Regions from separate parts of the Lottiidibacillus patelloidae genome, predicted to be linked through region 1. Evidence: a T-box and tRNA genes for the amino acid it is inferred to sense, from the RefSeq annotation. Region 1 holds a T-box; the other holds one or more tRNA genes.
What was found. A T-box is a leader RNA that pairs with one kind of tRNA and senses whether it is charged. The one in region 1 lies ahead of thrS (threonine--tRNA ligase), so its partner is inferred to be a tRNA-Thr.

Region 1 (8,823 bases):
ACTGGTTTCTTTCTCGCTTCAGGAGGAAGGATATGAGGTGGTTTTGAACCGATAATACCAGTTATATCACCTTTTTTCGTCATCACTGTCACTCGTTGCGCCAGCATTACTTGTGACCACCAACCACCAACCGTTTGGAAGCGTAAAAATCCTTTATCGTCGATTTGAGTAACCATAAATCCAACTTCATCAAGGTGACCTGCTACCATGATTTTCGGACCATTCTCATCTCCAACTTTTTTAGCAATTAAGCTTCCTAAGTTATCTGTAACCACTTCATCAGCAAATGGTTCTATGTATTTTTTCATTACTTCTCTAGGCTCACGTTCATTTCCAGGAATCCCTTTTGCATCGGTTAATTCCTTTAACATTTGTAAAGTTGCATCTAGTTTACTCATTGTTAAAAATACCCTCCCAATCGGACTATTACTTCCATTATACAGATTTCTTTTAGAGATAACAATTTTTAATCAGTATCCGGTACGTTGACGTACTATATTCACTTTATTTTTCTCTATGTATGCCCCTATTATTTCTTCGTTGGAAAATGTTAGTTTTTGTCCAATAATAAGGAAATTTTCAAAAAGATTTATGTAATTGCTCTTCGTTTTTTCTTTATCAAACTTTGCAAGGGTTTCATAAAGGGTGTTAAATAAGGATGTAAGGCTAACATCATTCCTCTGTTGTTGTTCTGATAGTTGTTCTACTTCATAAGAAAAAGTTAACCCTAATGATAAAATAAAGTGTAGTCCATCAACATATTCTTCTAAAATTTTCTCACGATCACTTGCTGGCTTAGTGCTCCAAAATTTAAAACATCTCGTTTCATTCGCTAATTCTCCAATTTCGACATAAAGAGCTAAAATCCTCTCTTGAATTAACTTTTTATTTTCTAAACCGTGTTGTTTTTCAATTTTTTCATCTAAAGACTTTTGCATCGCATATAATTCAGTAAAATTAAGCATTGCTTTTCCCCTTTATATTAGATGCATTTATTATAACAAAATGATTTCCAAAAAAACAAAAAACCACCCTGCAATAGGATGGTCAAAATAATTATTTTAAGTTTTCTTTAGCTTTAGCAGCTAAATCAGCAAATGCTTTTTCGTCATTTACAGCTAATTCAGCAAGCATTTTACGGTTAATGTTAATTTCAGCTAACTTTAAACCGTGCATTAAACGGCTGTAAGAAAGACCATTGATACGAGCTGCTGCGTTAATACGAGCAATCCATAACTTACGGAAGTCGCGTTTCTTTTGACGACGATCGCGATAAGCGTAAGTTAAACCTTTCATTACTTGTTGCTTAGCAGTTCTAAATAATCTATGTTTTGAACCAACATAACCTTTAGCTAATTTTAATACCTTTTTACGACGTGAACGAGCTACAGTACCGCCTTTTACTCTTGGCATTTAGTTTCCCTCCTAGTACTTCTATGATTGAATTATTTCATGTTTGTTAATTGCTCACGGATACGCTTGTAATCACCAGAGCTAACTACTGCAGATTTACGTAATTTACGTTTAACCTTCGTAGACTTGTTTGCGAATAAATGACTTGTATACGCATGAGAACGTTTTAATTTACCGCTTCCTGTTTTCTTAAAACGCTTAGCTGAACCACGATGAGTTTTCATTTTAGGCATGGATAGTTCCTCCTTAGATCAATTACTTTTCGTTTACTGGCGCTAAAATTAAGAACATGCTGCGCCCTTCCATTTTAGGCTTCGTTTCAATGGTAGAGAGGTCTTCACACTCTTTAGCAAGACGTTCTAGAACGTCTTTTCCAATTTTAGAGTGAGTAATGGCACGTCCGCGGAAACGAATACTCGCTTTCACTTTGTCACCTTTGCTTAAGAATTTACGTGCATTACGAAGCTTCGTATTAAAGTCATGCTCTTCAATCGTAGGACTTAATCGCACTTCTTTTAAGTTGATAATCTTTTGATTCTTACGAGCTTCTTTTTCTTTCTTTTGCTGTTCAAAACGGAATTTTCCGTAGTCCATAATACGGCATACAGGTGGTTTAGCATTTGGTGCTACCGCAACTAAATCTAAATTCGCATTTGCTGCAATTTCAAGAGCTTCGTTCTTCGTTTTAATTCCAAGCTGCTCACCATTTACATCAATGAGTCGGACTTCGCGAGCACGAATTCCCTCATTTACGTTCATGTCTTTACTAATATTGAGTCACCTCCAAGTGATATAAAAGAAATAGTTGTTTTCGAAAGCAAAGCATTAAAAAAAGCGTCGGTACATACTGCACCCACACTAAAGTCCTAATCTGACTATTAAATGATTAGTTCATCTACCACTCAACTGCAAATATGCGTTGACGAGGTGAGAAGCGGGTGCTTCTACTTTCAATATACAAACTATTTAATTACCTAAGAAATATATCATAAGTCAAACCCAACTGTCAAGCACGGTTTGCTTTATTAATCTTTATCACGCAATTAATAATACATAAATAACAGTTGTATTGCAAGAGATATTTTTCACTAGATAAAAGAGGCGGGGGCACAAGTGCCTGGCTCCTCATTGCACTCTCTACATGTACGCACTAATTAATCTTGTGTATACAAAAGATTGTAGCGTGAGGTGCCTGGCTCCTTGTTTTGTCCCAGCCTCTTTCTCAATCATTTATTTAATTTTTGTTACCTCTTCTACAATAGATGCTACGAATTCATCTAATGCATGTGAAGTTGATTTTTGCTCACCATACTTACGCACATTAACTGCATTACTATCTTTTTCTTGATCCCCTAGTACTAACATGTAAGGAATTTTTTGCATTTGCGCTTCACGGATTTTATAGCCAAGCTTTTCTTCTCGCTCATCTAATTCAACACGTATTCCTTTTGATTGCAATGTTTCTAATACATGTTTCGCATAATCTAAATGTACATCATTTGAAACTGGGATTACTTTCACTTGTACTGGAGCAAGCCATGTAGGGAATGCACCTTTGTATTCTTCGATTAAGTAGGCAACAAAACGTTCCATTGTTGAAACTACACCGCGGTGAATTACTACTGGACGATGATGGTTACCATCTTCACCGATGTAAGTTAAGTCAAAACGCTCTGGTAATAAGAAATCAAGTTGCACAGTTGATAAAGTTTCATCTTTCCCTAATGCTGTTTTAACCATCACATCTAGCTTAGGACCATAGAATGCCGCTTCACCTTCAGCTTCAACATAATCTAATTGAAGTTCATCCATCGCACCTTTTAACATTGCTTGAGCTTTATTCCACATTTCGTCATCATTGAAGTACTTTTCAGTATCTTCTGGATCGCGATAAGAAAGGCGGAAGTAGAAGTCTGTAATTCCAAAGTCTTTATATACTTCTTGAATTAACCGAACAACTCGGACAAACTCATCTTGAATTTGATCATGACGGGCAAAGATGTGCGCGTCATTTAAAGTCATTCCTCGAACGCGTTGTAAGCCTGATAACGCACCAGACATTTCATAACGGTGCATTTGCCCTAATTCAGCAATTCGAACTGGTAAGTTACGGTAGCTATATAAGTTGTTTTTGTAAACCATCATATGGTGTGGACAGTTCATCGGACGAAGAACTAAGTCTTCATTGTCCATTCCCATTGCCGGGAACATATCTTCTTGATAGTGATCCCAATGTCCTGACGTTTTGTATAGCTCTACACTTCCTAAAATCGGAGTGTACACGTGGCTATAGCCTAGTCGCTCTTCTTTATCGACAATGTAGCGTTCAATGACGCGACGTATTGTTGCTCCTTTTGGTAGCCATAAAGGTAATCCTTGGCCAACTTTTTGTGATACTGTGAACAAATCTAACTCTTTACCTAGCTTACGGTGATCACGCTCTTTTGCTTCTTCTAATAAACGTAAATGGTTTTCAAGCTCTGCTGGTTTAAAGAAAGCTGTCCCATAAATACGTTGAAGCATTTTATTTTTGCTATCACCGCGCCAGTATGCACCTGATAAACTCATTAACTTAAATACTTTAATTTTTGAAGTTTGCGGAATATGAGGTCCGCGACATAGATCTGAAAACTCACCTTGCTCATAAATAGTAATTGTTTCATCTTCTGGAATAGCACTTAATAATTCAATTTTTAAAGGGTCTTCTAATTTTTCATACATTTCTAACGCTTCATTGCGTGATACTTCTTTACGAACAACCTCAATGTTTTCATCGATAATTCGCTTCATTTCCTTTTCAATTTTCGGGAAATCTTCTTCTGTTAAGCGGTGTTCCATGTCGATGTCATAGTAAAAACCACTATCAATAACTGGTCCGACACCAAGATTAATTTTTTCATCTTTAAAGACACGCTTTAATGCTTGTGCCATTAAGTGAGCTGAACTGTGGCGGATGATTTCTAAACCATCTTCAGTTTCAGGCATAACAATTTCAATTTTTCCGTCTTCGTTAATTGGACGACGTAAATCAATCATTTCTCCATTTAATTTTCCAGCTAACGCTTTTTTACGAAGGCCTGGGCTGATGGAAGCTGCTACATCTTCCGTTGTTGTTCCACGATCAAATTCCTTTATCGCACCGTCTGGAAACGTTAATTTAATCATTTCTGACATTTTCCTCACTCCAATTCTATTTTTGAAAATAAAAAAAACACTACATCCCTAGGAAAAGGGACGAGTGTTATTCGCGGTTCCACCCTTGTTTCTAACGCACGACAAATAGGCGTGGTTAGCTCAAGAAAAGGGATAACGGTATTTAGCCGTCAGCAGATACTATACGTTCCCTGCTGAAGTTCAGAGGTGGTAAGATACTTTTTCGTGTTTAGGAAACTTTCAGCCGGTGATTTCCCTCTCTAAAAAACCGTAAAAAGAACTCATGTCCTCATCATTACTAGTGAATTATAATTGTTATTTGGTATTATATATGTCTCATTTCGCATTTGCAAGGGGCAAAACGGAAAAAATTTCATTTTGCATAGAAAATAGATTAAATCCTTCAATCCAATTAATTTTGAATAACGAAGTCTTTATCAACTTTTTCTGCTTCCTCAAAGACACGTAATGTATTATATTTCGTATCTCGCTGTGCTGGAACTTTCCCAGCCTCACGAATTAATTGTAGTATTAGGTTCGTGTTTACTTTATGTGTCGTTCCTGCTGCTGATACTACGTTCTCTTCCATCATTGTGCTTCCGAAGTCATTACATCCATATGATAATGATTGCTTTCCTACTTCTGGCCCCATTGTTACCCAAGAAGATTGGAAGTTCGGAATATTATCAAGGAAAATACGAGAGATCGCTAAGTTTTTCAAATAGCCTCTTGGCGTAATTTTCTCGCCTTTCATGTTCGTGTTATCTGGTTGGAATGTCCATGAAATAAACGCTAAGAAACATTCTGTCTCATCTTGCGCATCACGTACGCGCTGTAAATGCAATGCACGCTCTTCAATCGTTTCGCCAAGTCCAATAACCATTGTTGCAGTGCCGTGCATACCGACTTTTTTCGCCGTCTTCATGCACTCCATCCATTCTTGCCACGTATTTTTAATTTTACTAACACGTGATCTCGTACGTTCATCAAGAATTTCAGCACCACCGCCAGGAAGGGAATCAAGCCCCGCTTCTTTTAACTGACGAAGTACTTCTTCTAAAGAAAGACCTGACACTTCAACCATTTTCCAAATTTCAGCTGGTGAAAAGGAATGCATCGTAATTTCAGGGAAGTTCTTTTTAATCTTCTTTAATAAGTCTGTGTAATAAGAAAATGGCAAGTTCGGGTTTGTCCCACCTTGCATTAATATTTCCGTACCATCAACATCAATTGTTTCCTGGATCTTTTTCATGATTAACTCATCGTCAAGTACATACCCTTCATCTGAGCCTGGCGCTCGATAAAATGCACAAAAACGACAATACGTATCACAAACATTTGTATAATTTATGTTTCGTCCAATAACAAATGTCGTTATCGGTTCTGGATGCCATTTCTTCATAATTTTATCAGCTGCAGCACCCATTTTTTCTACTTCATCACTTTTATATAATTCAACGGCATCTTCATAGGAAATGCGTTCTCCATTGACTGCGCGTTCTAATATATGATCGATACTCATTTGTATCCCCCCATACGTCTCTTTACATCAATCCTAACATATCTAAAGAAAGTTTTCTTTAATTACGCCTATTCTTTCCACCAACGAATGAACTATCCGTTAAATGGCGGATTCGTTCCATAATTCGCTTTGCTTTCACTCGTTCAATCCCATTCTTTTGTGAATAGGCTAAATGTTCTTCCAATTCGTCATAGTCATAATTAGACGTATAAAGGGTCGGAAGTTTTTCCATCATACGATATTGTAAAATAACACCTAAAATTTCATCTCTCGTCCAGCTTGTCATCGTTTCTGCACCGAGGTCATCGAATATTAATATAGGTACTTTTTTTACCGTTTCAAGTTTTTCTTGCAACGTTTGATCTCCGATAGAGTTTTTCATTTCTCTAAAAAATTCCGGCGAATAAACAATTAGTGAACTAATGCCTTTTTCTGCTAATCTGTTTGCGATTGCACCCATAATATATGTTTTCCCAACACCAAATGGTCCGTACAAATAAAGTCCGTTTGCACTTCGTTTATTTTCATAGTTTTCAACAAAATCTAAAGCACGACGAATTGCCGCTTCTCTATCTTCATCATGGGAGTCATGCATTGCTTCATCCAATTTATCAAAGCTTGCTTCTAAAACATCCCTCGGCATAAATAAGCTTTTAATTCGTTCTGCATGCTTTTTCTTGGCATCAGACTTTATTTTCATCTCACATGCTTCATATTTAATATCAATATAATTACGACTCTTAATAAGGACAGGATGGTACCCTTGCATCATATTTTTACATTGTTCCACTGATCCACATTCATTGCAGTCACGAACCTGTGATTTATATTCAAAAAGCTTTGGCAGACTTTTCTCAATCTCTGCTTCGGTTAATTCTGGGTTGGCAGCAATAAATGAACGGATCTGTGGTTCATTTAAAAGTTCTTGTTTAAGCATCTCATATCGTTCTTTAAACTTTGGAACGTTCATCATTTTTGATAACGTACGATTAATTGGTTCCATATCAATACCTCCCTTCTTACTTCATATTTCGTAGTCGTTCTTTTAAATTATTTTTACTTGGTGCTTTTTTTGCTGGTTGTTCTTGTTTCGTTTGGTTTTCTTTTTCCTTTTGCTCTGTCATCCATTTCGGCAGGACATCTTCACGAACATTTGCTTGACGTTTTCTCGTTGCTTTTTGTGGCTGTGATTTTTCACTTAACCATTCTCTATACTTTTTATTTTCTTCTCTTGCTAACGCCATTGCTTCTTGGACAGTACGTATTTGTTTACGTGACCAATAAGCAGCTATTTTTTCGACATATGCCTTCGGTAGCTTTAAATTATTGATATATAAAACATAGTCGACTAATACGTTTACAACACCTGGCAAGAGCCCTTGTTCAAACATAATTGCTTCTACTACTTTCAAGTCGGTTAAAGCCGGTTTTCCACCGCCTGAACGTTCTTTAAGCAAATCATAAGGAGATAATGTTTCATACTCCTTAATCGTTCTCTCTTCATCTGTTTGTGGCTCTTTGTTCGATAACTGTTGAAATTTTTTCGGTTGTTGTCGTAACGATAAGAAAGGCAATTTATTCTCATGTTCAAATTGATACCAGCGCTGCACTTCTTTTTTCAGCAGTTCAAGATTAATTTTTTCTTCATGCAAGAAGGCATTTTGTATGATTTTACTCATTTGCAAAGCATCATTAATTTTATATATATAAGCTAGCTTTAATATTGTCTCTTTAACTTCTTTTGTAATAACTTCTTTCGGCACAAAAATAGTTGATAAATCATCCATCAGTAATTGAAAATCAAATGTCTCCATTTCTCCAACTGAAATTCCATTACCTTCTTTTTCATCGATGTGTTCAATGTTATTAGGAAGCGTAAGTGAATTCATTAATTCTTCACTTCCTGAAGGCATTAGTTCACTTGCATGGACAGATTCAAATACTTCACTAAAGGATTTGGTAATGTTCCGATAAGATGACTTGTCTATTTTTGCTGTGATAAATTGTTTTTTTAGTTGATCGAAACGTTTCTTACCAAGGCGATTAAATAAGAAAATTTCCAAAGATCCGTCCGTAAAAAATTGTTCAGGAGTTAGTGGTGGTTGTAATTCATAGATAAAGTATCTATTTTCCTCCACTTGTTTGACATACACATTAAGCAAGCCTAAACCTTCCAGTTTACCTCGATAAAGAAAAATCTGTTTTAAGTCGACGCCCATTAAATTCATTAAACTATGGTGTGATAATTCCTCTCCCCAAAGATCATCTTTTTCAATGAGAGACAAAAGTGTCATGTAAAGACTATTTGCTGTAGCACCAATCAATGGTTGGTAAAGCATTGTAACAATTTTTTTATGATACTCGTGCAGTAGACCGTTCGTCCGAACGATAAATCGATCTTGAGCAAGTAGCTCTTTCCAATGTGCTGTCATCCCTTTAACCCCTAACTTAATAAATAAAAAGAAGCATATCAAAATAATTTGCTTATGCTTCTACTTTTCGCGATTAATTAAGTCCTTTAATTCACTAATAAATACATTTATATCTTTAAATTGGCGATAAACAGAAGCAAATCTTACATAGGCAACATCATCAATAGAAACTAATTCTTCCATCACTAATTCACCAACATCTTGACTATTAACTTCTTACATTCCTTGTGCTCGTAAAGTACCCTCAACTTTATTAACTATATCTTCAAGGTTTTGAAGAGGTACTGGTCTTTTTTCACAAGC
Region 2 (8,823 bases), on a different contig from region 1:
GCAAGAAGAAGTTCATTAACCATTTCTCCACTTTCCGTGTAAACATAAGCCAATAACCTTCCATATTTGTCTCGTTCAGATATACCAAGCTCGATTCTCACCTTTTTACCTTCTAGTAATTCTTTTACAAAAGTACTCGCCTCTGGACCAAATGGTTGTACAGGCTTTGACGGATGAACTGTTTCAGGTGTATCGATTAACAATAGTCTTATTGTTTCTTCTTTATTATTTATAATGACCTTTATCGTATCACCGTCAACAACTTTCGTAACCTCATATAAATAATCCCCATCACTAGTGCAACCCATTAGCAAGGTTATTAATATGGAAAAGAAAAGCAGTATAAGTTTTTTCATATTAATTATCCATTTGCTTAATATATTTTACCATCATTTCTTCATTCATAGCACCTAAGGCGATGTTAGTAATAACCCCATCATTATTAATAAACCAAGTCGAGGGAATTTGTAATACTCGGTAAGTAACACCAACTTCATTATGGATATCTAAAAGAATTGGGAATGTTAAACCTAGTTCTTCTTTAAACTCTTCTATACTTGAAACTGTGTCTTGGGAGGTCATATTTACAGCCAATATCTCCACACCTTGATTTGCATATTTTTCATAAAATCGTTGCATATCCGGCATCTCCGCGCGACAAGGCGGACACCATGTTGCCCACATGTTTAAGATTACTTTTTTTCCTTGATAATCAGACAAAGAAACTGTTTCTCCTTCTAAATTTTCTATTGTGAAATCAGGTGCTTTGTTCCCTATCTTAATACCTACTTCTAACTTATCACTATTTTCCTTCGCTGTATTTTTATTTTCATCTGGATTAGTGGATTGTTCATCTTCGTGAGCTCCGTTTGCACCATTTTGAGAAGAATCCTCTTTTGTAACATAATCCATTATCCCCCATATCACTAACCCTGATAAAATAATTCCTGCAATTATATTTCTCCACATAAATAAATCCCCCTAATTATTACTTGTTCGTTTTATTAATAGTATGATTAAGATAACAATTGAAACTGTAATGTATATTACTTGTTGCGTTGAAAATGGACCAATAAATGGTAATGATGAATTCAAAAAGTATTCTAACACAATTTGTGCGATACTCCACCATATGATTATTTCTAGTAAGATTACTTTTTTTAATGGAAACGAATTTTTGATTATTAATAATATAAAAGATAGTGCTACAAAAAGTCCTATAATATGAACTAATCGAACCTCGGCATAAATGATTGCTGAAAAAACATTAAAAAATAGGAAAAATGATATCACTCCAGTCAAAGCTGTATCAATAAAGTAAGCAACGGCAATAGCTTTCTTCTTGGCATAATAAAATAATATGGCAATAAAAGACAGGATTGCTAACATTGTCCCAATTGATCCACCATTAAAGAAAAGTAGTGCCAATGGATTTTCTAACGTTCGGATAGGATAGATAATGATGTATGATAACTTCCAAACAATAATACTAATAATAAAAGCATTGGACAAACTCTCCAAAATTTCTTTTGCTGAACTGACATTTTTCAATCTGTATTTCGCAACTAAATAAGAAAACATCATAGATAGAGCAATAATAACTAAGCTTATTTTAATGATAAAAGGTCCCAATTGATATACAGGTTGCAGCACGATATTCTCCTCACAATAATTTATTATTATGTTTATCATACCAAATGCAATCAATATTAAATATATAATTGCTTATTACATGACGTTAAAAATAAAAGGCTGGGAACAATATTATTATGGGAGGTGAAAGCTATGGGTAAAACAAAAAGAAATCCTTCTCCAGAAGGGGTAGGTGCCGCAAGTGTTCAAGGTAAAAAAACACGTGGATTTACTGCAGAATATCAAAGTGGCTATCAAGGTCAAGGTAGGAGTTCTAACCAACAATATAAGAAGAAATAATAATAATGGCTTTACCTTGATAGGTAAAGCCTATTTTTGATAAATATGAAAAAGCTAGAATAACATAAAGTTATCCTAGCTTAGTAAGCCTGGCAACGTCCTACTCTCACAGGGGGACAGCCCCCAACTACCATCGGCGCAGAAGAGCTTAACTTCCGTGTTCGGTATGGGAACGGGTGTGGCCTCTTCGCCATCATTACCAGACATTAAATTGGTGGAGCCTAGCGGGATCGAACCGCTGACCTCCTGCGTGCAAGGCAGGCGCTCTCCCAGCTGAGCTAAGGCCCCGAAAGATATATAATTTGTGAATTTTTTTAAAATGGTGCCGAGGGCCGGACTTGAACCGGCACGGTAGTCACCTACCGCAGGATTTTAAGTCCTGTGTGTCTGCCAATTCCACCACCCCGGCAAAAGTAAATCTTGGAGCGGAAGACGAGGTTCGAACTCGCGACCCCCACCTTGGCAAGGTGGTGTTCTACCACTGAACTACTTCCGCTTAATTAGGACTTTATTTCAATATAAAATTATTGTGTATTATATATGGTGCGGGTGGAGGGACTTGAACCCCCACGCCATACGGCACTAGATCCTAAGTCTAGCGCGTCTGCCAATTCCGCCACACCCGCATATATAATGGTGCCGGCAAGAGGACTTGAACCCCCGACCTACTGATTACAAGTCAGTTGCTCTACCAACTGAGCTACACCGGCAAGTTTTGTTCGTCGCATCATGTCGACTACTAAAATTTATCATGATTTTTAGAAACGCGCAATACCTTTTTTAAAAATATTTTCAGTGTATATTTTCCAATAAGAAAAACCTCTACCACAACTATGATGGCGAGGCTTTAGCTTCTTAATTTCCCAATGTTTTTACTACTTCATTTTCTAACCATGAATCAAAGAATTCACGCACTTGTGGTCCTACAACTTCTTCAAACACGCTTATTAAATCTTCCCTTGATGCGTTTTTATACGAATACCTCTCTACATACAATTTTAATGCCTCATTCATTTTTTCTTCACCTATAGTTTGATCTAAATGATAAAACATTTGGCTTCCAAAATAGTAAATAGAAAGGATATAAGTTTGCCACTCAGCAAAATCTTTTGCAGGAAGTTTAATGAGTTGTCCTTCTTCTTTGAAGTTTTCAATTTCTTTTGATAGATATTTTGTTTGACTATTTAATGTTTTCTCACCAACGATTGGATAATGCTTTAATAAAAAATTCAACGTTGAGTAATTTGTTAAACTTTCATCTAACCAAGGTTCTTCAATCGCATTATTTCCTACAAGAGCATACCACCACTGATGTGCAGTTTCATGAGCAATAACAGTATAGCCGTAAGTTAATTCCTTCTCAAATGCTTGACTTTGCACAAATACGAGGCCTGGATATTCCATTCCACCAAAAAAGCCACCTGTTGCTATTACATCAAATTCTTTATATGGATATTTCCCATAGCGTTCACTAAAATATTGTAACGATTTTTCTGTTGCTTCTAAATACTTTTGCATCGCCTCTTTTGTTTGATTTCGATACCAAACATTAACAACAACATCATCGACCTTTGATTGCAATAATTTGTAGGAATCATCCATAATTACCATAGCAAAGTCTCTTACGTTTTCAGCAACTACATGATATGATCCAAAAGTTTGATTACTTACTGTAACTATTCTTGACTCGTAGTCATATCCAGAAGTAGCAATTTGATAATTAGTCGGCAGTTTAATTGTCATATCATAGGAGGCAATATCACTAAAGAGAGGATCTCCAATTGGATGATACGGATTTAAATACCAACCTTCTTCGGTATATACCGCTTTAATGGGTATCCAACTTCCAAACCATGTCGATTGATCGTCATAAGAAAATACTCCGTTATTTTTGGGGACATCAATGATAAAACTCATTTCAATCGAAACCTCTTCATTTTGTGTCCAAGACTCTAGAGGAACCTCCATAATTGTCCCATCAATTTTACTATTTACTTCTTTTCCACTTACCTTCACGTCAAAAACATCCATTTTTCCAGGAGTACGCTTTTCACCAAAAATAAAATCCCAGTCTTCTCCTTTCAATGGAATCTTTTCTTCATAGATCATTGGATATAGGTGAAAGTATATTGAGTTTTGGTCCACACCAGTATCATTTATTGCTTTTACAATAAGTGTTCCACTGATTTGCTGAATCTCTGGATCGAATGTTCCATTAAATTTATAGACCGTATTTCCATGGTCAACATTTAATTTACGAGCTTTAGATACTTCATCATCTTGTTTTTTATTATCATTTGTTTCTTCTTCATTTTGATTTTGATTCTCACTATTTCCTTGTTGGTTTTCATCAGCATTGTTTTGTTCATCATTTTGATCTTGATGATATTCAGACTGTTGGTTTATTGAAGTATCCTTTGCATGTTGGATCATTGCGATTCCAGCATATGTCGAACTAAAAATAAAAAGAATAAGTATTATGTAAACTTTTCGAGTATCCATTAAGTCAACTACCTTTCATAGCTATATTACATAGACAATAATCCTATCCTTCTAATACATTCTATAATATTTATAATAAACCTTTACACGAATAGGCACTTGATGTGATAAAATAGAATTTAATTAATCCCTACTAAACTTATAGGATTAATTATTAAAAACATACTGGAGGCTACTATGACACACATATATATAATACATGAAAATAAAGAGTGGACAGCACCTTTACTTAAACATTTAGATGATATGCAACTTCCCTATAAAGAATGGTTTTTAAATGAAGGAACATTAGATTTATCAGACATTCCACCTGAAGGGATATTTTACAATAGAATTAGCGCATCGTCTCATACTAGAGACCACCGCTACTCTGCTGAGTATACTGCTAGTGTTTTAGCTTGGCTTAATGCTCATAATCGGATAGTTCTAAACAGTGAACGAGCATTAGCTTTAGAAATTAGTAAAATAGCTCAATATTCATCGCTACAAGCAAATGGCATTAAGATACCTAAAACAATTGCAGCAATTGGAAAAACGCAAATAATTGAAGCTGCGAAAAAAATGACACCTCCTTTTATAACAAAACATAATCGAGGCGGAAAGGGTTTAGGTGTCCAACTTTTCCACTCAATTATTGCATTAGAAACGTATATTAATAATGATCAATTTGAAAAACCTATTGATGGCATCACACTCATTCAAGAGTATATTCAATCACCTGAACCTTATATTACGAGATGTGAATTTATTAATGGGAAATTTTTGTATGCTGTCAGAGTAGATACATCAGAAGGGTTTGAATTATGTCCTGCAGACGCATGCAGTATTGGAGATAACTTTTGCCCAACAACCACAAAAACAAAAGCAAAATTTGAAATTATTGAGAATTTCAATCACCCAATTCTTACAAAATATGAAAAATTCTTAAGTGAAAATGACATTACTTTTGCTGGTATTGAATTTATAAAAGATAAAGCAGGAAATCTTTTCACTTATGATGTTAATACGAATACTAACTATAATACAGATGCCGAAAATAACGTAGGAATTTACGGCATGAAAGAAATAGCTAATGTTTTAGGGACAAAATTGAAGGAATTAAAAGCTATTAAAAAGATATAGGAGGAATTATATATCTCATCTTTCTAACTTAACTTATTTTAAATCAATAGTCCCTCATTACTCTTATTCATAGTGAGAGAAATTTTATATAAGTCACGTAGAATGCTATCATTATTAGTGAAGGAGGGATATCAATTAGTTTAAAAAAGGAAAAACAAATTGATATTATGATTGATGAAGGTCTAGGTGGTGGACAAATTAATCGTACATCAGATAAAGACAAACTTAAATCACCACTTTCTAAGCAGAAACATAAGAAGGAAAATGAAATGATTGAAAACTTTTCTGAGGCAATTAGCTTAGGAAACGAAATGGAACAGCTTGAGAATAAAGAAGAGCTAAAAGAAAAAGGGCTAACACCTGACCCAGATAATACAAAATAATACGTAAAAAAACCGCTCTATAGAAGAGCGGTTTTTTGTTTGTAAATTAGTTATTTTGAAGCTTATCACGTAGTACCATTTGCAGGATACCACCGTGACGGTAGTAGTCAATTTCAACTTCAGAGTCGAAACGAGCAACAACTTCGATTTCTCTTTTATTACCAGCTTCATCAGTAACAGTAACTTTAACCATATCACGAGGTTTAATGTCATTTGTTACTTGTACGTCGAACGTTTCTTTACCAGTTAAGCCTAGAGATTCGATTGTATCTCCCTCTTTAAATTGAAGTGGAAGTACACCCATTAACACTAAGTTTGAACGGTGAATACGCTCGAAGCTTTCAGCGATAACTGTTTTAATGCCTAAAAGGTTCGTACCTTTCGCAGCCCAGTCACGTGAGCTTCCCATACCGTAATCTTTACCAGCAATAACAACTAAACCTGTGTTATCTTCTTGATACTTCATTGCAGCATCATAGATGGGCATAATTTCTTCTGTTGGCCAGTAAGTCGTCCATCCACCCTCTGTTCCAGGAGCGATTTGGTTTTTAATACGGATGTTTGCAAACGTACCACGCATCATTACTTCATGGTTACCACGACGTGATCCGTATGAGTTAAAGTCACGGATATCAACGCCTTTTTCACGTAAGTAACGACCTGCAGGCATATCTTTTGCAATCGCACCAGCTGGTGAAATGTGGTCAGTTGTAACTGAATCAGCAAATTTACCGATAACACGTAAACCAGTAAGTGGTTTAACTTCTTCAATATCAGCAGATAAGTTTTCGAAGAATGTAGGGTTTTGAATGTAAGTAGAATCTTCATTCCACTTGTAAAGCGCGTCATCAGTAGTCGCGATTTCATTCCACTCTTGATTGCTATCGAATACTTCATCGTACTCTTTCTTGAAGATTTCAGGTGTTACAGCTTGCTTAATTACTGCTTTAATTTCTTCTGTCGTTGGCCAGATGTCTTTTAAGTAAACATCGTTACCATCTTTGTCTTTTCCGAATGAATCATTGTTAAGATCAAAGTCAACAGTTCCTGCTAGCGCATAAGCAACTACTAATGGTGGTGAAGCTAAGTAGTTAGCTTTTACTAACGGATGTATACGTCCTTCAAAGTTACGGTTACCAGAAAGTACAGACGTAACTGTTAAGTCACTGCTAGCAATCGCTTCTTCGATTTCATCAGCTAAAGGACCAGAGTTACCGATACAAGTAGTACAACCATAACCTACTGTATTAAATCCTAAATCCTCTAAGTATGAAGTTAAACCAGCTTCATCTAAGTAGCTAGTAACTACTTTAGAACCAGGAGCTAGTGATGTTTTCACATACTCAGGAACTTGTAAGCCTTTTTCAATTGCTTTTTTCGCAACTAATCCAGCACCTAACATTACTGTAGGGTTTGATGTATTTGTACAAGAAGTAATGGCTGCAATCGCAATTGCACCAGTCTTCATCGTAGAAGTTTCACCATTCGGATGTTTAACTGTCGTTTCTTTATTGATTTCATCTTCAGAAAGACCAAATCCGCTTGGACCTACTGGTGAAGTAAGTGCTTTATGGAATGATTCTTTCATCGCTGAAAGTGGAATTAAATCTTGTGGACGCTTTGGACCAGACAAGTTCGGCTCAATTGCAGAAAGATCGATTTCAACAACGTCAGTGAACGTAGGGTCTTGAGCATCTGGCGTATAGAACATACCATTAGCTTTTGTATATTCTTCAACTAATTTAATTTGCTCTTCAGAACGACCTGTTAAGCGCATGTATTCAAGTGCTTCTTCATCAACTGGGAAGAAACCACATGTAGCTCCATACTCAGGTGCCATGTTTGAAATAGTTGCACGGTCAGCAAGTGGCATTTCTGCAAGTCCAGGACCGAAGAATTCCACGAATTTCCCAACAACTTTCTTCTCACGAAGTACTTGCGTTACTTTTAATGCTAAGTCAGTTGCAGTAGTTCCGTTAGGAAGCGTTCCAACTAATTTAACACCAATAACTTCAGGAACTGGGAAGTATGAAGGTTGACCAAGCATTCCTGCTTCAGCCTCGATACCACCAACACCCCAACCTAATACACCGATACCATTAATCATCGTTGTATGAGAGTCAGTACCAAATAAAGTATCTGGGTATGCAATGTACTCGCCATCTTTTTCTTCAATACCGTGAACAACATTTGCTAAATACTCTAAGTTAACTTGGTGAACGATACCAGTTGCAGGTGGTACAGCACGATAGTTATCAAATGCTTTTTGTGCCCACTTCAAGAACTCATAACGCTCAGCGTTACGTTTAAACTCAAGATCCATGTTGAACTTAAGTGCATCTGCTGAACCAGCTTTGTCTACTTGTACAGAGTGGTCGATTACTAAGTCAACTGGAATTTCAGGGTTAATTTTATCAGGGTCTCCACCCATGTCAGCCATAGCTTTACGTAATGACGCTAAGTCTACTACTGCAGGTACACCTGTAAAGTCTTGTAGGATTACACGTGAAGGTTTGAAAGGTACATCAATGTCCTTTTGCTCACTAGTTCCCCATTTTGTTAAGTTTTCAATGTGCTCTTTTGTAATTACACGACCGTCATATTGACGTAAAACTGATTCTAAAAGTACTTTAATGGAATACGGAAGTTTTGAAACATTTCCGATACCAGCTTCTTCAAGCGCTTGCAGCTTATAGAAGTTATACTTCTTGCCGTTAGCTTCAAAAGAAGAACGCGCTTGGAAAATATCTTGGTTAGCCATATGTACTACCTCCTTTTGAATTCATACATTCCTTATCATATACTAATGAGCTAAAATTGTCGAAAGATAAATCAATATTTACACCGACATTTTTCATTCATTACACAATTATCATATGACACA

Region 2: it encodes a tRNA-Thr, which carries the amino acid that the T-box ahead of thrS (threonine--tRNA ligase) is inferred to sense. The anticodon was not compared.

What each region holds. Positions count from the first base shown of each region.
Region 1 covers NZ_NPIA01000002.1:418,216-427,038, forward strand. Annotated here, with positions in the region: gene CIB95_RS06140 (M42 family metallopeptidase) at 1-398, opposite strand, end outside; gene CIB95_RS06145 (dUTP diphosphatase) at 471-965, opposite strand; gene rplT (50S ribosomal protein L20) at 1,057-1,413, opposite strand; gene rpmI (50S ribosomal protein L35) at 1,446-1,646, opposite strand; gene infC (translation initiation factor IF-3) at 1,669-2,172, opposite strand; ribosomal protein L20 leader region at 2,236-2,369, opposite strand; gene thrS (threonine--tRNA ligase) at 2,644-4,587, opposite strand; T-box leader at 4,641-4,871, opposite strand; gene mqnC (cyclic dehypoxanthinyl futalosine synthase) at 4,979-6,088, opposite strand; gene dnaI (primosomal protein DnaI) at 6,147-7,091, opposite strand; gene CIB95_RS06180 (replication initiation and membrane attachment family protein) at 7,108-8,520, opposite strand; partial or broken gene nrdR (transcriptional regulator NrdR) at 8,581-8,823, opposite strand, start outside.
Region 2 covers NZ_NPIA01000007.1:92,920-101,742, forward strand. Annotated here, with positions in the region: gene CIB95_RS12770 (thermonuclease family protein) at 1-356, opposite strand, end outside; gene CIB95_RS12775 (peroxiredoxin family protein) at 358-969, opposite strand; gene CIB95_RS12780 (prolipoprotein diacylglyceryl transferase) at 982-1,653, opposite strand; gene CIB95_RS16095 (YuzL family protein) at 1,786-1,932, shown strand; rRNA gene rrf (5S ribosomal RNA) at 2,020-2,136, opposite strand; tRNA gene CIB95_RS12790 (tRNA-Ala) at 2,145-2,220, opposite strand; tRNA gene CIB95_RS12795 (tRNA-Leu) at 2,253-2,341, opposite strand; tRNA gene CIB95_RS12800 (tRNA-Gly) at 2,354-2,428, opposite strand; tRNA gene CIB95_RS12805 (tRNA-Leu) at 2,474-2,558, opposite strand; tRNA gene CIB95_RS12810 (tRNA-Thr) at 2,567-2,642, opposite strand; gene CIB95_RS12815 (M1 family metallopeptidase) at 2,788-4,434, opposite strand; gene CIB95_RS12820 (ATP-grasp domain-containing protein) at 4,612-5,556, shown strand; gene CIB95_RS12825 (hypothetical protein) at 5,724-5,939, shown strand; gene acnA (aconitate hydratase AcnA) at 5,986-8,700, opposite strand.